DNA from 4 places in the Paenibacillus sp. V4I9 genome. Region 2 is predicted to be linked to each of the others. Evidence: a T-box and tRNA genes for the amino acid it is inferred to sense, from the RefSeq annotation. Region 2 holds a T-box; the other regions hold tRNA genes.
The links. A T-box is a leader RNA that pairs with one kind of tRNA and senses whether it is charged. The one in region 2 lies ahead of QFZ81_RS06390 (valine--tRNA ligase), so its partner is inferred to be a tRNA-Val.

Region 1: it has a tRNA-Val gene. The T-box ahead of QFZ81_RS06390 (valine--tRNA ligase) is inferred to sense a tRNA for this amino acid. The anticodon was not compared.
Region 3: it has a tRNA-Val gene. The T-box ahead of QFZ81_RS06390 (valine--tRNA ligase) is inferred to sense a tRNA for this amino acid. The anticodon was not compared.
Region 4: it has a tRNA-Val gene. The T-box ahead of QFZ81_RS06390 (valine--tRNA ligase) is inferred to sense a tRNA for this amino acid. The anticodon was not compared.

The regions. Positions count from the first base shown of each region.
Region 1 is NZ_JAUSZE010000001.1:289,204-293,822, reverse strand. Features, by position in the region: tRNA gene QFZ81_RS01320 (tRNA-Gly) at 394-464, opposite strand; tRNA gene QFZ81_RS01315 (tRNA-Pro) at 472-545, opposite strand; tRNA gene QFZ81_RS01310 (tRNA-Arg) at 572-648, opposite strand; tRNA gene QFZ81_RS01305 (tRNA-Gly) at 657-731, opposite strand; tRNA gene QFZ81_RS01300 (tRNA-Leu) at 771-850, opposite strand; tRNA gene QFZ81_RS01295 (tRNA-Lys) at 870-942, opposite strand; tRNA gene QFZ81_RS01290 (tRNA-Gln) at 953-1,024, opposite strand; tRNA gene QFZ81_RS01285 (tRNA-Tyr) at 1,039-1,120, opposite strand; tRNA gene QFZ81_RS01280 (tRNA-Thr) at 1,197-1,272, opposite strand; tRNA gene QFZ81_RS01275 (tRNA-Asp) at 1,291-1,367, opposite strand; tRNA gene QFZ81_RS01270 (tRNA-Met) at 1,399-1,475, opposite strand; tRNA gene QFZ81_RS01265 (tRNA-Val) at 1,559-1,634, opposite strand; tRNA gene QFZ81_RS01260 (tRNA-Glu) at 1,715-1,789, opposite strand; tRNA gene QFZ81_RS01255 (tRNA-Ser) at 1,810-1,898, opposite strand; tRNA gene QFZ81_RS01250 (tRNA-Met) at 1,910-1,983, opposite strand; tRNA gene QFZ81_RS01245 (tRNA-Ser) at 2,011-2,098, opposite strand; tRNA gene QFZ81_RS01240 (tRNA-Asn) at 2,177-2,249, opposite strand; tRNA gene QFZ81_RS01235 (tRNA-Ala) at 2,253-2,328, opposite strand; tRNA gene QFZ81_RS01230 (tRNA-Ile) at 2,334-2,410, opposite strand; rRNA gene rrf (5S ribosomal RNA) at 2,466-2,582, opposite strand; rRNA gene QFZ81_RS01220 (23S ribosomal RNA) at 2,647-4,619, opposite strand, start outside.
Region 2 is NZ_JAUSZE010000001.1:1,314,733-1,319,351, forward strand. Features, by position in the region: gene QFZ81_RS06380 (RluA family pseudouridine synthase) at 204-1,091, shown strand; gene QFZ81_RS06385 (LysM peptidoglycan-binding domain-containing protein) at 1,209-2,231, shown strand; T-box leader at 2,409-2,661, shown strand; gene QFZ81_RS06390 (valine--tRNA ligase) at 2,761-4,619, shown strand, end outside.
Region 3 is NZ_JAUSZE010000001.1:787,495-792,113, forward strand. Features, by position in the region: rRNA gene QFZ81_RS03715 (23S ribosomal RNA) at 1-926, shown strand, start outside; tRNA gene QFZ81_RS03720 (tRNA-Asn) at 1,058-1,133, shown strand; tRNA gene QFZ81_RS03725 (tRNA-Ser) at 1,137-1,228, shown strand; tRNA gene QFZ81_RS03730 (tRNA-Glu) at 1,244-1,318, shown strand; tRNA gene QFZ81_RS03735 (tRNA-Val) at 1,332-1,407, shown strand; tRNA gene QFZ81_RS03740 (tRNA-Met) at 1,460-1,536, shown strand; tRNA gene QFZ81_RS03745 (tRNA-Asp) at 1,568-1,644, shown strand; tRNA gene QFZ81_RS03750 (tRNA-Phe) at 1,664-1,739, shown strand; tRNA gene QFZ81_RS03755 (tRNA-Thr) at 1,758-1,833, shown strand; tRNA gene QFZ81_RS03760 (tRNA-Tyr) at 1,843-1,924, shown strand; tRNA gene QFZ81_RS03765 (tRNA-Trp) at 1,937-2,010, shown strand; tRNA gene QFZ81_RS03770 (tRNA-His) at 2,036-2,108, shown strand; tRNA gene QFZ81_RS03775 (tRNA-Gln) at 2,131-2,202, shown strand; tRNA gene QFZ81_RS03780 (tRNA-Gly) at 2,211-2,285, shown strand; tRNA gene QFZ81_RS03785 (tRNA-Cys) at 2,296-2,369, shown strand; tRNA gene QFZ81_RS03790 (tRNA-Leu) at 2,379-2,467, shown strand; tRNA gene QFZ81_RS03795 (tRNA-Leu) at 2,488-2,566, shown strand; gene QFZ81_RS03800 (sensor histidine kinase) at 2,720-4,465, shown strand; gene QFZ81_RS03805 (response regulator transcription factor) at 4,458-4,619, shown strand, end outside.
Region 4 is NZ_JAUSZE010000001.1:6,982,273-6,986,891, reverse strand. Features, by position in the region: rRNA gene QFZ81_RS32095 (23S ribosomal RNA) at 1-1,610, shown strand, start outside; rRNA gene rrf (5S ribosomal RNA) at 1,676-1,792, shown strand; tRNA gene QFZ81_RS32085 (tRNA-Asn) at 1,798-1,873, shown strand; tRNA gene QFZ81_RS32080 (tRNA-Thr) at 1,876-1,951, shown strand; tRNA gene QFZ81_RS32075 (tRNA-Glu) at 1,967-2,041, shown strand; tRNA gene QFZ81_RS32070 (tRNA-Val) at 2,119-2,194, shown strand; tRNA gene QFZ81_RS32065 (tRNA-Thr) at 2,207-2,279, shown strand; tRNA gene QFZ81_RS32060 (tRNA-Gln) at 2,289-2,360, shown strand; tRNA gene QFZ81_RS32055 (tRNA-Lys) at 2,371-2,443, shown strand; tRNA gene QFZ81_RS32050 (tRNA-Leu) at 2,463-2,542, shown strand; tRNA gene QFZ81_RS32045 (tRNA-Gly) at 2,582-2,656, shown strand; tRNA gene QFZ81_RS32040 (tRNA-Arg) at 2,666-2,742, shown strand; tRNA gene QFZ81_RS32035 (tRNA-Pro) at 2,766-2,839, shown strand; tRNA gene QFZ81_RS32030 (tRNA-Gly) at 2,847-2,917, shown strand; gene ppc (phosphoenolpyruvate carboxylase) at 3,185-4,619, shown strand, end outside.

The DNA of each region.
Region 1 (4,619 bases), 1.0 Mb from region 2:
TTTCGAGTAATGCCAACGAGTTGTGAAAATGAATCGACAGTCTCTCACATGCATTACTTGCATCATTTCACATTAAATTTACCATGAAAATGGTTTTTCTCAAGGGTTGCATGTTACAGCAGAGGATTCCCCATTGCTATTTATTAAATTATACTGAGCGAAGGTCATTCAGATGCAGGTTATCATGGAGGATATATCTAAGACATCAACGGTGACTGGAATACTCCAAATCCTTATTTAAAATGCTTCCTACGGAAGCGGCTAGTGGTATATTTGGACGCGCGTCCTACTTGGGTATATTCTATGATGTCTTCACGGACGGTCGAACCCATACGGCTTCTCTTTCCCGTTCAAACGAAAAAAGACCACCCGAAGGTGGTCTTTTTTCATTGAAGCGGGCGGCGGGAATCGAACCCGCGCGATCAGCTTGGAAGGCTGAAGTTCTACCATTAAACTACGCCCGCACGTCTATCGGGACGACACGATTTGAACATGCGACCCCCTGCTCCCAAAGCAGGTGCTCTACCAAGCTGAGCTACGTCCCGATAAGGTAATAATAACATATGAAAAATGGCGCGCCCTGAGAGATTCGAACTCCCGACCTTTTGATTCGTAGTCAAATACTCTATCCAGCTGAGCTAAGGGCGCATAATAAATGGAGCGGAAGACGGGGATCGAACCCGCGACCCTCGCCTTGGCAAGGCGATGCTCTACCGCTGAGCCACTTCCGCATGGGTACCTCAGGAGTATGAATACTGCTGAGGATTTGATGCGCGTAGAGGGACTTGAACCCCCACGGTCACCCGCTAGATCCTAAGTCTAGTGCGTCTGCCAATTCCGCCATACGCGCATGCTGTAAATAAGGCAAATGAGTCATGTAGGATTCGAACCTACGACACCCTGATTAAAAGTCAGGTGCTCTACCAACTGAGCTAATGACTCAAGTGAAGAACTGGGGATCAAGGATTTGAACCTTGGCATGACGGAGTCAAAGTCCGTTGCCTTACCGCTTGGCTAATCCCCAACATAGTTTGGAAATGGAGGCTGATGGATTCGAACCACCGAACTCGAAGAGAGCAGATTTACAGTCTGCCGTGTTTAGCCACTTCACTAAGCCTCCACATATAAAGCCTTACCGGGCCCCGAAAAAGTAAAAGGCGTTGCTACAAAGCTTTGCTTCACTTTTTTGGGAATTATGGTGCCGTCGAGAGGACTTGAACCCCCAACCTACTGATTACAAGTCAGTTGCTCTACCAGTTGAGCTACAACGGCATATTCATTTATTAAAAATGGCGGAGCTGACGGGATTCGAACCCGCGGTCTCCTGCGTGACAGGCAGGCATGTTAGGCCACTACACCACAGCTCCACACTGTGTAAAACAACTCTCAGAAAGAGTTTGGTTGCGGGGGCAGGATTTGAACCTGCGGCCTTCGGGTTATGAGCCCGACGAGCTACCGGGCTGCTCCACCCCGCGGCATTAAAAGCATAATTTCTTTATAAGCCCCGAAAAAGTAATCGGCGTTGCTACAAAGCTTCACTTCACTTTTTTGGGTAGTATGGTGGAGGCTGACGGGATCGAACCGCCGACCCTCTGCTTGTAAGGCAGATGCTCTCCCAGCTGAGCTAAGCCTCCATAATGGGATGAAGAACTGGGGTCCACGCAAAGTAATCGGAATATGCTTCGTCAGCTATACGTCACTTTGTGGGGAATGGTGGTGACCCGTAGGGGACTCGAACCCCTGTTACCTCCGTGAAAGGGAGGTGTCTTAACCACTTGACCAACGGGCCAAACTTAAAAAAATTACCGACGGAGAGAGAGGGATTCGAACCCTCGCACCACTTACGCAGTCTAACCCCTTAGCAGAGGGTCCCCTTATAGCCACTTGGGTATCTCTCCAATTTATCTAGTAGCGGCAGAGGGGCTCGAACCCCCGACCTTACGGGTATGAACCGTACGCTCTAGCCAGCTGAGCTACGCCGCCATATTGTCTTTCATTTATCTAAAGAAACGGAGAAGGAGGGATTCGAACCCTCGAGACGCTTGTGACGCCTACACGATTTCCAATCGTGCTCCTTCGGCCGCTCGGACACTTCTCCACGGATGTGCTAAAAATTATTGGGGCCCCCAAAAAGTAATCGGAATATGCTAGCATTCTTCACTTTTTGGGGATTTGACTCCCCGAACAGGACTCGAACCTGTGACAACTCGATTAACAGTCGAGTGCTCTACCAACTGAGCTATCAGGGAATATGGTGGAGCCAAGCGGGATCGAACCGCTGACCTCCTGCTTGCAAGGCAGGCGCTCTCCCAGCTGAGCTATGGCCCCTCGTTTGGTGGGCCCTAGTGGACTCGAACCACCGACCTCACCCTTATCAGGGGTGCGCTCTAACCAGCTGAGCTAAGGGCCCTAATGTGTAAAACAGTCTACAGGGCGGCAAAAAAAATACCCACTAGGGGTATTCTGCTTGGCAACGTTCTACTCTCCCAGAACCCTGCGGTTCAAGTACCATCGACGCTGGAGGGCTTAACGGTCGTGTTCGAGATGGGAACGCGTGGATCCCCTCCGCCATCATCACCAAACAGTCAAGCGTGTTTGCGCCTTGAAAACTAGATACGAAACTTGCGTAAAGTAACACTCAGGGTTTTGGTTAAGCCCTCGACCGATTAGTATTCGTCAGCTGCATGCATTGCTGCACTTCCACCTCGAACCTATCAACCTCGTCGTCTACAAGGGGTCTTACATACTGGGAAATCTCATCTTGAGGGGGGCTTCGCGCTTAGATGCTTTCAGCGCTTATCCCCTCCGTACATAGCTACCCAGCGATGCCTCTGGCGAGACAACTGGTACACCAGCGGTACGTCCATCCCGGTCCTCTCGTACTAAGGACAGCTCCTCTCAAATTTCCTACGCCCGCGACAGATAGGGACCGAACTGTCTCACGACGTTCTGAACCCAGCTCGCGTACCGCTTTAATGGGCGAACAGCCCAACCCTTGGGACCTACTTCAGCCCCAGGATGCGATGAGCCGACATCGAGGTGCCAAACCTCCCCGTCGATGTGGACTCTTGGGGGAGATAAGCCTGTTATCCCCAGGGTAGCTTTTATCCGTTGAGCGATGGCCCTTCCATTCGGTACCACCGGATCACTAAGTCCGACTTTCGTCCCTGCTCGACTTGTAGGTCTCGCAGTCAAGCTCCCTTATGCCTTTGCACTCTGCGAATGATTTCCAACCATTCTGAGGGAACCTTTAAACGCCTCCGTTACATTTTAGGAGGCGACCGCCCCAGTCAAACTGCCCACCTGACACTGTCCCCATACCGGATCACGGTACCAGGTTAGAACTCCGATACGATCAGGGTGGTATCCCAACGATGCCTCCACCCAAGCTGGCGCTCAGGCTTCAAAGGCTCCCACCTATCCTGTACAGATCGTACCAAAGTCCAATATCAAGCTGCAGTAAAGCTCCATGGGGTCTTTCCGTCTTGTCGCGGGTAACCTGCATCTTCACAGGTATTAAAATTTCACCGGATCTCTCGTTGAGACAGCGCCCAAGTCGTTACGCCATTCGTGCGGGTCAGAATTTACCTGACAAGGAATTTCGCTACCTTAGGACCGTTATAGTTACGGCCGCCGTTTACTGGGGCTTCAATTCATAGCTTCGGGGTTGCCCCCTAACCACTCCTCTTAACCTTCCAGCACCGGGCAGGCGTCAGCCCGTATACTTCGCCTTGCGGCTTCGCACAGACCTGTGTTTTTGCTAAACAGTCGCTTGGGCCTTTTCACTGCGGCCCCCTCGGGCTATTCACCCTACCGAGGCACCCCTTCTCCCGAAGTTACGGGGTCATTTTGCCGAGTTCCTTAACGAGAGTTCTTCCGCGCGCCTTAGAATTCTCTTCTCACCCACCTGTGTCGGTTTGCGGTACGGGCACCTTCGCCTGGCTAGAAGCTTTTCTTGGCAGTGTGAACTCATGACCTTCGGTACTTAAATTTCCCTCCCCATCACAGCCCAGCCTTACGATGTGCGGATTTGCCTACACATCAGCCTCACTGCTTGGACGAGCATCCATCAGCTCGCGTCACTATCCTTCTGCGTCACTCCATTGCTCATAACGGCTACGGTGGTACAGGAATTTCCACCTGTTGTCCATCGACTACGCCTTTCGGCCTCGCCTTAGGTCCCGACTTACCCTGAGCGGACGAGCCTTCCTCAGGAACCCTTAGGTTTTCGGCGGATCAGATTCTCACTGATCTTTTCGTTACTTATACCGGCATTCTCACTTGTATGCGCTCCACCTGTCCTTACGGTCAGAATTCAACGTACATACAACGCTCCCCTACCCATGCACTAAAGTGCAAGCCATAGCTTCGGTGGCGTGTTTAGCCCCGTTACATTTTCGGCGCAGAGTCACTCGACCAGTGAGCTATTACGCACTCTTTCAATGGTGGCTGCTTCTAAGCCAACATCCTGGTTGTCTGTGCAACTCCACATCCTTTCCCACTTAACACACACTTGGGGACCTTAGCTGATGGTCTGGGCTGTTTCCCTTTTGACAATGGATCTTAGCACTCACTGTCTGACTCCCGGATTTAAGTTTGTGGCATTCAGAGTTTGACTG
Region 2 (4,619 bases):
CTTATATTATCATATTTTAGCATGCAATTGTTATTGGTAATTGTTAAAATAAAGTGTACATAATCCCTATTTTCATGAGGAGTAATGAATTCTATGAAACGATATTACTTTTTTGATTTTCCAATAGATTTAATGGCGGTTGTTTTGGTATTTCTAGTCATTCTGCTCGTAATCTATCTATCCTTTCGTAAAGGTACTCGAATATGACAGAGTGGAAACGCAGCGGTGAATGGTTGGAGCTCCCCGTTCCAAATCCGTTATGGAAACCTCTTAAACCAGGGGCTATAGAAGAATTAATAGCTATACTGCCAGTTCCTAGAAAGTATTTTCTTCGACTAGCCTCTCAAGGCCTTATTAAGATTCAGGATGATAAAATTCGACTTCATGCGTTTCCTGAAGAGAAGGCTGCTTTCAAACCTGAGTCTTATGATCTTGGCATTTTATATGAGGACGACTTTTGCCTTGTCGTTAATAAACCGGCAGGGATGTCTGTTCATCCAGCAGAAGCAGGGCAAAGCGGTACGTTGGCTTCTGCGGTAGCCTTCTATTTTGAATCGACAGGCCAGGCTTGCGGGGTTCGGCATATACATCGTTTAGATCAAGATACGACCGGAGCTGTACTATATGCCAAAAATGAGTGGGCGCATGTGCTTCTTGATGAAGCAATGCGTGACAAACGAATTGATAGACGCTATGTAGCGCTAGCTGAAGGCGTATTCCGAATAAAACAAGGATCGATAGATGAACCTATCGGTAAAGATCGTTATATCTCAGGCAAGCGAAGAGTTTCGCCTAGCGGTGATCAAGCGGTAACACATTATCGGGTTTTACGGCAAATGAAGAAAGCGGCTTTCGTAGAATTGGAGCTAGAAACAGGGAGAACCCATCAAATTCGGGTCCATCTCAGTCATTTAGGCCACCCCTTAGTAGGGGATTCCCTTTATGGGGGTTCATCGCGATTGTTTCATCGACAAGCCCTGCATGGAGAGAGGCTTTTGTTCGATCATCCTGTTACTCAAAAGCAAGTCATCGTGCATGCTCCGCTGCCGCAAGATTTCAAACTTTTGCTAGAAGAAGTTTCAGCCCTGTAAAAATGTAGTCATGCCTAGCCCTTCCCACCCATATACTTTTAGAGACAAACAAGTAAATGGCCAAACAATCCGAATGCTGTCCAGCATTTGGATTTGATGGAAGGGAGGATTAATTCGGTGTCTGAACAACAACCAGGTTTAAGATTCGATATCTATGAACGCGTTCATTTGCAAGAAGATTTGGCGGGGATACAAGAATTAAATGATGTAGAATTGCTTCCTCATATTCAGGTAATTACTTTGGATGATCAGGCAATCCTGAAAGGAAACTTGCTGCTCACGGGCAATTATTTCAGTGAGGAAGGGAGTACACCCAGATCACTTGAGCACCTGATTCCAGTCGAGATCACATTACCTTTAAATCGCATTCATCGTGTCGAAGATATTCAGGTCGCGATTGAAAATTTTGATATTGATCTTTTATCAGCCAGAAGCTTGAACGTTACAGGTGTTCTTTCCCTACAAGGCGTCGAAATTGTGTCGGCTCCGCTGGAGAGCTGGCGGGAAGAAGAGGAAGTTACTTTCGTTCATGAGGTTAACATCCCAAGTTTCGAGCCGCCTATGCCCTATCAACCACAGCCCGTACAGGAACCTCAGGCAGTTCCAACCATACGAGAACCCGTAAATGTAGCTTCTTATGCAGCTGTTACTCCTTATGTGGCTCCCATTCAAGATGAGGTTGGTTCTGACGATGGTGTAGTTGTAGTGGAGATTGAACAAACCGAATTAAAGGTGACACCCCATCAAGAAAGCACGGTGGTTACGGAAGACAAGAAAGAGCTCAAAGTCGCCTTTGGCAAAAAGGCGGCTGAGGCTGTGGACATCAACCCGTATGGTATTAAATCGCTTCTTTCTAAGGCGGGCTCGTATCTTACCGATAAGAGGAATGCAGAAGCAGAAGCGCAAGCTGCGCTTGCGGAAGAGACGCGAATAGATGCTGTGGAGTGGAAGCGACTCTTTCTTCAAAGCAACGCAGGAACGCAAGAGTTTAGGAAACTAAAACTTTGCATTGTTCAAAAAGAAGATACGTTGGAATCGATTGCCAAACGCTATCAACTCAACCCGCGTGAGCTTCAACTCTTGAATCGTATGAGTGATCAAGAAATTTCAGTTGGGCAGGTTATTTATCTGCCTAGATAAATAACAGATACATAGGCAAGAGCCTTTGGCTGCTTATAGCGGCTGAGGGCTCTTATTCGTTTTCGTAACATCTTTCGGAAGCAAGCATAATATATGCATAAACGGTAATACTGGAATGATATATTGACTCTATTTCAAATGTTCGATATCATATGATGTAAACCATTTTGAGTAATATTGGAAACGTTGATAGGGAGTAGTAGGCGGTAAGCCCTTCAGAGAGTGGAACTGGTAGCGCTGAAAGGTTCCATAGGAAGCAACCGAACGAAGTCGCCCTGGAGTTGTGAATGTGATTGTATGCGCCCGTTTATGCGGTGAGCAGCATTAGCATTCGCCGGCCGCAGCCGTTATCTGTTTGAGAGCCACGCGCTTCTTTTGAAGCTGCGCGGAATGAAGGTGGTACCACGGAAGCAAGCCTTTCGTCCTTTGCGGGCGGAGGGCTTTTTTTGTTTGAATGGCCGCCGATGTGAGATGACTTACAGGCCTCATAAGCCTGTTTAACAGAGATAATAGTAATGGAGGTAATCTTATGACAGAAGCTAATGAAACCAAAGAACAATTGCAAATGCCTACTACGTACGATCCTAAAGATGCCGAGCGCAAGTGGTATGATTACTGGATTAAAAATGAATTTTTCAAAGCGGGCACACGTCCTGATGCGGAAACTTACACCATTGTGATTCCACCTCCGAACGTTACAGGTATGCTGCATATTGGGCACGCGCTTGATTTTACACTGCAGGATATTTTAATTCGTACCAAACGGATGCAGGGTTATGACGCACTTTGGCTGCCTGGATCTGACCACGCAGGTATTGCCACCCAAACTAGGGTAGAGCAAAAGCTCCGCGAGCAAGGACAATCACGTTATGATCTTGGACGCGAGAAGTTCTTGGAGAAGGTATGGGAGTGGAAGGAACTATATGCAAACACGATTCGTGAGCAATGGGCCAAAATGGGTTTCTCGTTGGATTATTCACGTGAACGCTTCACCTTGGATGAGGGCCTATCACAAGCCGTTCGTGAAGTATTCGTAAGCCTTTATGAGAAAGGCCTGATTTATCGCGGGAATTATATTATTAACTGGGATCCAGCGGCTCGTACAGCGCTTTCTGACATTGAAGTAGAATATAAAGAGGTGCAAGGCGCTCTCTATCACTTAGAATACAAAACGACGGATGGAACAGATTCAATCGTTGTTGCCACGACTCGTCCTGAGACGATGCTTGGCGATACAGCGGTTGCTGTTCATCCGAAGGATGAGCGCTATAAGCATCTCATCGGCAAAACGCTGCTTCTCCCTATCGTGAATCGCGAGATTCCGATCATTGCGGATGAGTATGTTGAAAAAGAGTTCGGAAGCGGCGCCGTAAAAATTACACCGGCTCACGATCCGAATGACTTCGAAGTTGGGAAGCGTCACGACCTACCGCAAGTTCTGGTTATGGACGAAACCGGCAAGATGAACGCGAATGCGGGTCCTTACCAGGGGAAAGATCGTTTTGAATGCCGCAAGCAAATTGTCGCTGACTTGAAGGAGCAAGGTGTTCTTATCAAAATAGAGGAACACGTTCATCAAGTAGGTCATAGCGAGCGCAGCGGCGCAGTGATCGAGCCTTATTTATCAACACAATGGTTTGTGAAAATGCAGCCGCTTGCTGATCAAGCGATTGATGCACAAAAAACAGGCAAAGGTGTTAACTTCGTTCCGGATCGTTTCGAGAAAATATACTTAAACTGGATTGAAAACGTGCGTGATTGGGTTATTTCCCGTCAGTTGTGGTGGGGACATCGCATTCCTGCCTGGCACTGCGCGGATTGTGGCCAAATCACGGTAACGCGTGAGGACGCTACGGCTTGCTCGCACTGCCAAAGCACGAATTTGAACCAAGACAACGATGTGCTTGATACATGGTTTAGTTCCGCATTGTGGCCGTTCTCTACACTTGGCTGGCCGAATGAGACTGAGGATATGAAGCGTTTCTATTCGACGAATGTACTGGTTACGGGTTACGACATCATTTATTTCTGGGTAGCTCGGATGATCTTCACCGCTCTTGAATTTACGGATCAAATTCCGTTTAAAGATGTATTGATGCATGGTCTTGTACGGGATTCCGAAGGCCGCAAAATGTCAAAATCCCTTGGCAATGGCGTCGACCCGCTTGAAGTAATTGAGAAGTACGGCGCTGATGCTATGCGCTATATGATTTCGACGAGCAGCACACCTGGGCAAGATCTACGTTTCCGTTGGGAACGTGTGGAGCAAGCGCGGAATTTTGCGAATAAGATCTGGAATGCATCTCGCTTTGCTTTAATGAATCTCGAAGGTGTAACCGCAGCAGATATTGATCTTACGGGTCAACTAGGTACGGCAGACCGCTGGAT
Region 3 (4,619 bases), 530 kb from region 2:
ACGAATGGCGTAACGACTTGGGCGCTGTCTCAACGAGAGATCCGGTGAAATTTTAATACCTGTGAAGATGCAGGTTACCCGCGACAAGACGGAAAGACCCCATGGAGCTTTACTGCAGCTTGATATTGGACTTTGGTACGATCTGTACAGGATAGGTGGGAGCCTTTGAAGCCTGAGCGCCAGCTTGGGTGGAGGCATCGTTGGGATACCACCCTGATCGTATCGGAGTTCTAACCTGGTACCGTGATCCGGTATGGGGACAGTGTCAGGTGGGCAGTTTGACTGGGGCGGTCGCCTCCTAAAATGTAACGGAGGCGTTTAAAGGTTCCCTCAGAATGGTTGGAAATCATTCGCAGAGTGCAAAGGCATAAGGGAGCTTGACTGCGAGACCTACAAGTCGAGCAGGGACGAAAGTCGGACTTAGTGATCCGGTGGTACCGAATGGAAGGGCCATCGCTCAACGGATAAAAGCTACCCTGGGGATAACAGGCTTATCTCCCCCAAGAGTCCACATCGACGGGGAGGTTTGGCACCTCGATGTCGGCTCATCGCATCCTGGGGCTGAAGTAGGTCCCAAGGGTTGGGCTGTTCGCCCATTAAAGCGGTACGCGAGCTGGGTTCAGAACGTCGTGAGACAGTTCGGTCCCTATCTGTCGCGGGCGTAGGAAATTTGAGAGGAGCTGTCCTTAGTACGAGAGGACCGGGATGGACGTACCGCTGGTGTACCAGTTGTCTCGCCAGAGGCATCGCTGGGTAGCTATGTACGGAGGGGATAAGCGCTGAAAGCATCTAAGCGCGAAGCCCCCCTCAAGATGAGATTTCCCAGTATGTAAGACCCCTTGTAGACGACGAGGTTGATAGGTTCGAGGTGGAAGTGCAGCAATGCATGCAGCTGACGAATACTAATCGGTCGAGGGCTTAACCTAATATAGGGATCTTTGACGAAAGTCAAAGTCTCTCAGATTCGCCCAGAAAGAAAACCTAAGAGCTGTACCTTTACGCAAGTTTCGTATCTAGTTTTCAAGGAATAAATCCTTGAAGTGAACATTGTTTTTATTCCCTGATAGCTCAGTTGGTAGAGCACTCGACTGTTAATCGAGTTGTCACAGGTTCGAGTCCTGTTCGGGGAGCCATATGGAGAGGTGTCCGAGCTGGCCGAAGGAGCACGATTGGAAATCGTGTAGGCGTCACAAGCGTCTCGAGGGTTCGAATCCCTCTCTCTCCGCCACTATCTTTCTAGCAAGGCCCGTTGGTCAAGTGGTTAAGACACCTCCCTTTCACGGAGGTAACAGGGGTTCGAGTCCCCTACGGGTCACCATTAATACTCTCATGGAGGCTTAGCTCAGCTGGGAGAGCATCTGCCTTACAAGCAGAGGGTCGGCGGTTCGATCCCGTCAGCCTCCACCATGATTCCTTAGCAAGACTTGCTTTACTAGGATTCATCATATATGCTTAATGACGCGGGGTGGAGCAGCCCGGTAGCTCGTCGGGCTCATAACCCGAAGGCCGCAGGTTCAAATCCTGCCCCCGCAACCAATCTTCTTATTGAAGATCTTGTACTTAGCATGGAGCTGTGGTGTAGTGGCCTAACATGCCTGCCTGTCACGCAGGAGACCGCGGGTTCGAATCCCGTCAGCTCCGCCATTTTTTCAAAATCAAGTAAGGCTCGGTAGCTCAGTCGGTAGAGCAGAGGACTGAAAATCCTCGTGTCGGCGGTTCGATTCCGTCCCGAGCCACCATTTTTACAAACTTAATATGCCGTTGTAGCTCAACTGGTAGAGCAACTGACTTGTAATCAGTAGGTTGGGGGTTCAAGTCCTCTCGACGGCACCATTGCTTTGTGGAGGCTTAGTGAAGTGGCTAAACACGGCAGACTGTAAATCTGCTCTCTTCGAGTTCGGTGGTTCGAATCCATCAGCCTCCATTTACTTTTTCTAGGGGCATAGTTTAAGGGTAGAACAAAGGTCTCCAAAACCTTTGGTGTGGGTTCAATTCCTGCTGCCCCTGCCAAAAAAGTAAGAAACTTAATATTGTGGCGGTCGTGGCGAAGGGGTTAACGCACTGGTTTGTGGATCCAGCATTCGCGGGTTCAAGTCCCGTCGTCCGCCCATTATTACCCAAGTAACATAATGGGGATTAGCCAAGCGGTAAGGCAACGGACTTTGACTCCGTCATGCCAAGGTTCAAATCCTTGATCCCCAGTTTTATATGCGGAAGTGGCTCAGCGGTAGAGCATCGCCTTGCCAAGGCGAGGGTCGCGGGTTCGATCCCCGTCTTCCGCTCCATTATTACTAAGGCGCCATAGCCAAGTGGTAAGGCAGAGCTCTGCAAAAGCTTTACCCCCAGTTCGAATCTGGGTGGCGCCTCCACATTTATTAGCCGGAGTGGCGGAATCGGCAGACGCACAGGACTTAAAATCCTGCGGTAGGTGACTACCGTACCAGTTCAAGTCTGGTCTTCGGCACCATTATCTTTACAACTTCATATGCCGGCATGGCGGAATGGCAGACGCGCTCGACTCAAAATCGAGTCCGAAAGGGTGGAGGTTCGAGTCCTCTTGCCGGTATGGAGCAAAAAAAGGACATGAAATCATTTGATTTCATGTCCTTTTTTATATCCATACAATATAAAATTTAATGCGTTTGAATCCTATACAAATGTCGTGAAATCGAGAAAATACTTCATATAATTTCTGGCATATCCTGGAAGGAGGATGGGTGTGAAAAATTCCTTGCGCTTCAAATTCGTTGCTGGCTTTCTAATTATAATTATTCCGCTTATATTCTTTCTATTATTTAATAATTTGTATGCAATAACTGTCGTACGAGAGCAAGTCTCCACGACAAATAGCAACTTACTTGCGCAGCACGTAAAGCAAATCAATAAGATGTTTGCTGAAACTAATACCTATCTATATGATTTATGGGACAACGAAATTGACATTAATCAGCTTAATGATCTTACATTCGGTACGGACGAGTATTTACTAACTAAAAAAAGAATAGTTAATCGCTTTCAAACGAACCTCAATTATTTTTTTCTGCTGGATACCATATTTCTTTTTAATGACCAGACACAGGATGTGACCTTTGTAACAAAACAGGATTATTATTTTCAGCAGAAGCTAATTGTGGAAACAGTTCCAATAGAAATGGCGGATCAGAAAAATGTGGACTCGCCGGTATGGCGGTTAATTCAATTTGAAAATCGAACGGTCTTAATGAAAACTACGCGCCTGACGAACAATCTCATCGCGGGGGCGATCGTAAATACAGATAGCTTGGTCGCTTCGTTAGAGTTTTTGGATATGGGGACAACCGGCGGTGCAGTCATACTTACCAAAAATGGGGCTGTCGCTTCACATACGACTCTTGGAGCTTCGGAACTAAAGGGAGCAGTTGAAGCAGTACCTCATCTTAATAATACGTACCAAATTGTTACCGATCCAAAGGACAATAATAAATATTTGCTGATTAGTGTTTTTTCTGAAATTGCAAACATTAATTACACCGTAATGATTCCCGAAGGAACTATGCTGAAACATCTTCCATTCTTTCAGATAGCGGTATATTTTATCCCTCTGTGCGGGATATTGATTCTGCTTTTTTACTTATACTTTCTGCGAAGTGTCTTATTGAAGCCAATGAATTCATTGATGCGTGGGATGAATCGTATTATGCGAGGCGATTTAAACATTCGATTGAATGAAAATCACTCTAGTGAATTTTCTTTTTTGATAGGCACGTTTAACAATATGGTTACAGAGATTTCAAAGTTGAAAATAGATGTTTACGAGGAAAAAATTCGTACACAGGAGGCTGAATTTGGGCTGCTGCAGGTGCAAATCCGACCTCATTTTTATTTGAATTCACTGAATATAATCTATAGTTTAGCTGCTATTAAGGAATATGCTTTGATACAAAAAATGACACAGCATTTAGCTGAATACTTTCGTTTTATAACGCAGACTAAGCAAGGAACCGTGACACTGGAAGCTGAAATCAGACACACTCAAAATTATTTGGAGATTCAGAAGCTGCGGTTTCCTAACCAACTCATTTATGAGATTGAACTTCCGGATCGATATCGGAAATGTGATATCCTGCCTTTGACGATTCAAACTTTTGTTGAGAATAGCATCATTCATGGATTTACGGATCGAAGAGAGTTGTTTACGGTTCGGATCATTATTACTGCAGATGAACAAGATTTCTTGTGGATAGAAGTTAGTGATAGCGGAGTCGGATTTTCTGAGACTTTCTTGAAGAAGCTGAAAGAAGACCGTTACGAGGATGAATTATTTGCAGAAGGCCATCTAGGCATCCAGAATGTAATAAAAAGGCAGCGTATCAGATATAAAGGAAAAGCACAATTGTTGTTTAACAATGGCAAAGTCAGAGGTGCTGAAGTTAAATTAGGTATACCAATGAGTTATTGTGTAAATGAGGAGGATGAAGATGTATAACTTGTTGGTTGTGGATGATGAGTTATATGCAGTCAAAGGTATTACTCAAGGCATTGATTGGTCAGAGATTGACATTTCAGAAGTTTTTGAGGCGTTTAATGCAGAGGAGGCCAAAGAACGATTTACTTTATCCGCAGTAGATATCGTAATTTGT
Region 4 (4,619 bases), 5.7 Mb from region 2:
AGATCAGTGAGAATCTGATCCGCCGAAAACCTAAGGGTTCCTGAGGAAGGCTCGTCCGCTCAGGGTAAGTCGGGACCTAAGGCGAGGCCGAAAGGCGTAGTCGATGGACAACAGGTGGAAATTCCTGTACCACCGTAGCCGTTATGAGCAATGGAGTGACGCAGAAGGATAGTGACGCGAGCTGATGGATGCTCGTCCAAGCAGTGAGGCTGATGTGTAGGCAAATCCGCACATCGTAAGGCTGGGCTGTGATGGGGAGGGAAATTTAAGTACCGAAGGTCATGAGTTCACACTGCCAAGAAAAGCTTCTAGCCAGGCGAAGGTGCCCGTACCGCAAACCGACACAGGTGGGTGAGAAGAGAATTCTAAGGCGCGCGGAAGAACTCTCGTTAAGGAACTCGGCAAAATGACCCCGTAACTTCGGGAGAAGGGGTGCCTCGGTAGGGTGAATAGCCCGAGGGGGCCGCAGTGAAAAGGCCCAAGCGACTGTTTAGCAAAAACACAGGTCTGTGCGAAGCCGCAAGGCGAAGTATACGGGCTGACGCCTGCCCGGTGCTGGAAGGTTAAGAGGAGTGGTTAGGGACCTCGGTTCCGAAGCTATGAATTGAAGCCCCAGTAAACGGCGGCCGTAACTATAACGGTCCTAAGGTAGCGAAATTCCTTGTCAGGTAAATTCTGACCCGCACGAATGGCGTAACGACTTGGGCGCTGTCTCAACGAGAGATCCGGTGAAATTTTAATACCTGTGAAGATGCAGGTTACCCGCGACAAGACGGAAAGACCCCATGGAGCTTTACTGCAGCTTGATATTGGACTTTGGTACGATCTGTACAGGATAGGTGGGAGCCTTTGAAGCCTGAGCGCCAGCTTGGGTGGAGGCATCGTTGGGATACCACCCTGATCGTATCGGAGTTCTAACCTAGTACCGTGATCCGGTATGGGGACAGTGTCAGGTGGGCAGTTTGACTGGGGCGGTCGCCTCCTAAAATGTAACGGAGGCGTTTAAAGGTTCCCTCAGAATGGTTGGAAATCATTCGCAGAGTGCAAAGGCATAAGGGAGCTTGACTGCGAGACCTACAAGTCGAGCAGGGACGAAAGTCGGACTTAGTGATCCGGTGGTACCGAATGGAAGGGCCATCGCTCAACGGATAAAAGCTACCCTGGGGATAACAGGCTTATCTCCCCCAAGAGTCCACATCGACGGGGAGGTTTGGCACCTCGATGTCGGCTCATCGCATCCTGGGGCTGAAGTAGGTCCCAAGGGTTGGGCTGTTCGCCCATTAAAGCGGTACGCGAGCTGGGTTCAGAACGTCGTGAGACAGTTCGGTCCCTATCTGTCGCGGGCGTAGGAAATTTGAGAGGAGCTGTCCTTAGTACGAGAGGACCGGGATGGACGTACCGCTGGTGTACCAGTTGTCTCGCCAGAGGCATCGCTGGGTAGCTATGTACGGAGGGGATAAGCGCTGAAAGCATCTAAGCGCGAAGCCCCCCTCAAGATGAGATTTCCCAGTATGTAAGACCCCTTGTAGACGACGAGGTTGATAGGTTCGAGGTGGAAGTGCAGCAATGTATGCAGCTGACGAATACTAATCGGTCGAGGGCTTAACCAAAACCCTGAGTGTTACTTTACGCAAGTTTCGTATCTAGTTTTCAAGGCGCAAACACGCTTTGACTGTTTGGTGATGATGGCGGAGGGGATCCACGCGTTCCCATCTCGAACACGACCGTTAAGCCCTCCAGCGTCGATGGTACTTGAACCGCAGGGTTCTGGGAGAGTAGAACGTTGCCAAGCAGTTTTCCCTGATAGCTCAGTTGGTAGAGCACTCGACTGTTAATCGAGTTGTCACAGGTTCGAGTCCTGTTCGGGGAGCCAATGCTTCCATAGCTCAGTCGGTAGAGTGCATCCATGGTAAGGATGAGGTCACCGGTTCGATTCCGGTTGGAAGCTCCAGTAATTTATTAGTAAGGCCCGTTGGTCAAGTGGTTAAGACACCTCCCTTTCACGGAGGTAACAGGGGTTCGAGTCCCCTACGGGTCACCAATAATTCCCACAAAGTGACGTAAAGCTACGAAGCTTAATCCGATTACTTTGCGTGGGCACCAAATTCATTATCCTATGGAGGCTTAGCTCAGCTGGGAGAGCATCTGCCTTACAAGCAGAGGGTCGGCGGTTCGATCCCGTCAGCCTCCACCATTAACTTCATAAGCCGTTGTAGCTCAACTGGTAGAGCAACTGACTTGTAATCAGTAGGTTGGGGGTTCAAGTCCTCTCGACGGCATGTTTTCGATGGGGATTAGCCAAGCGGTAAGGCAACGGACTTTGACTCCGTCATGCCAAGGTTCAAATCCTTGATCCCCAGTTCTTCACTTGAGTCATTAGCTCAGTTGGTAGAGCACCTGACTTTTAATCAGGGTGTCGTAGGTTCGAATCCTACATGACTCACTTGCCTTATTTACAGCATGCGCGTATGGCGGAATTGGCAGACGCACTAGACTTAGGATCTAGCGGGTGACCGTGGGGGTTCAAGTCCCTCTACGCGCATCAAATCCTCAGCAGTATTCATACTCCTGAGGTACCCATGCGGAAGTGGCTCAGCGGTAGAGCATCGCCTTGCCAAGGCGAGGGTCGCGGGTTCGATCCCCGTCTTCCGCTCCATTTTATTAAGCGCCCTTAGCTCAGCTGGATAGAGTATTTGACTACGAATCAAAAGGTCGGGAGTTCGAATCTCTCAGGGCGCGCCATTTTTCATATGTTATTACCTTATCGGGACGTAGCTCAGCTTGGTAGAGCACCTGCTTTGGGAGCAGGGGGTCGCATGTTCAAATCGTGTCGTCCCGATAGACACGCGGGCGTAGTTTAATGGTAGAACTTCAGCCTTCCAAGCTGATCGCGCGGGTTCGATTCCCGCCGCCCGCTTCAATGAAAAAAGACCACCTTCGGGTGGTCTTTTTTCATTGAACGGGAAAGAAGAGAAGCCATATAGGTTCGATCGTCCGTGAATTTGTACAGGCTGTAAAAGACGTAATACATAAATTACCACGCTCTGGCGTGGCTTTTTTTTATTTTAATACTATGTGTAGAGGGCGGATTGTGGTAAAATATTCTGAAATGAGTTTTTATAACATCTAGCTTTTGTAGAGAGAAGCATTAGTGCAACATAGTGAATAGATGAGGTGGAGAGTAATGTTAGAGAATGATATTGTCCTACAGAAGCAAGCAACGAATAACCTGCTGCGCAGGGACGTACGCTTCTTGGGCCACATACTAGGTGAAGTTCTGGTTCATCAAGGCGGTAATGATCTGCTTGATGTTGTCGAGAGAATTCGTGAGATGAGTAAGTCTTTAAGAGCACACTATGTAATCGAGATATATGATGAATTTAAGAAAACGATCTCCTCCTTGGATCCGGAGATTCGTCATCAAGTGATTCGTGCATTCGCTATTTACTTCCAACTTGTTAATATTGCTGAGCAGAACCATCGGATCCGTCGTAAAAGAGATTACGAACGCTCATCTGGTGAGTCCGTACAGCCAGGTTCCATAGAGAGTATTGTGCAAGAGTTAAAGAATAATCATATTCCATATGCAGAGGTTCAAGAAATTCTGAAAGCTATCTCCTTGGAACTAGTAATGACAGCACATCCGACAGAAGCCATGCGTAGAGCTGTACTTGATATTAATCTGCGTATTTCGGAAGATATGATGAAACTCGATAATCCTATGCTGACTTATCGCGAGCGTGAACAATTGCGTGAGAAGCTGCTCGGAGAGGTTCTTAATCTTTGGCAAACGGACGAGCTGCGTGATAGGAAACCAACGGTTATTGATGAAGTTCGTAATGGTATGTATTATTTTGACGAAACTTTGTTTGATGTACTACCAGAGATCTATCATGAGCTTGAGCGCTGTTTAAATAAATATTATCCGCAAGACTCCTGGCATGTGCCGTCTTTCTTGAAATTCGGTTCATGGATTGGTGGGGACCGTGACGGTAACCCATCGGTTAGAGCGAATGTGACTTGGGAAACACTAGGTTTGCATCGTCAACTGGCTTTGCAAAAGTATGAAGAAGTGCTCAAAGAAACACTTGAGAATATGAGCTTCAGTAAAAGCATTGTGAACGTTAGCGACGATCTACTTGAATCTATTCAATGCGACCGTGAAGCTATGGGGAATATACAGGACGTTTGGCGTAATGAGAAAGAGCCATATCGCATCAAGACGACTTATATGATTGAGAAGGTTCATAACACTGGCAATCCGAATGTTCCTACAAGCCAGAAATACAACAGTCCGGAAGAGTTTATTAGTGATTTGAAAATCATCGAGGCTAGCTTGAGGATGCATTTTGCTGACTATGTAGCTGACAAATATATTAAAAAGCTTATTCGCCAGGTTGAGCTGTTCGGCTTCCACTTGGCTGCTCTGGATATCAGACAGCACAGTAAAGAGCATGAGAATGCGATGACTGAGGTTTTGGCGAAAATGGGCATCACGAGTGATTACAGTATGCTGTCGGAAGAGGAGAAAATCAGTCTCTTAACGGATGTTCTGAATGATCCAAGACCGATTACATCTACGTATTTGGATTACTCGGAAAGTACTCAGGAGTGTTTAG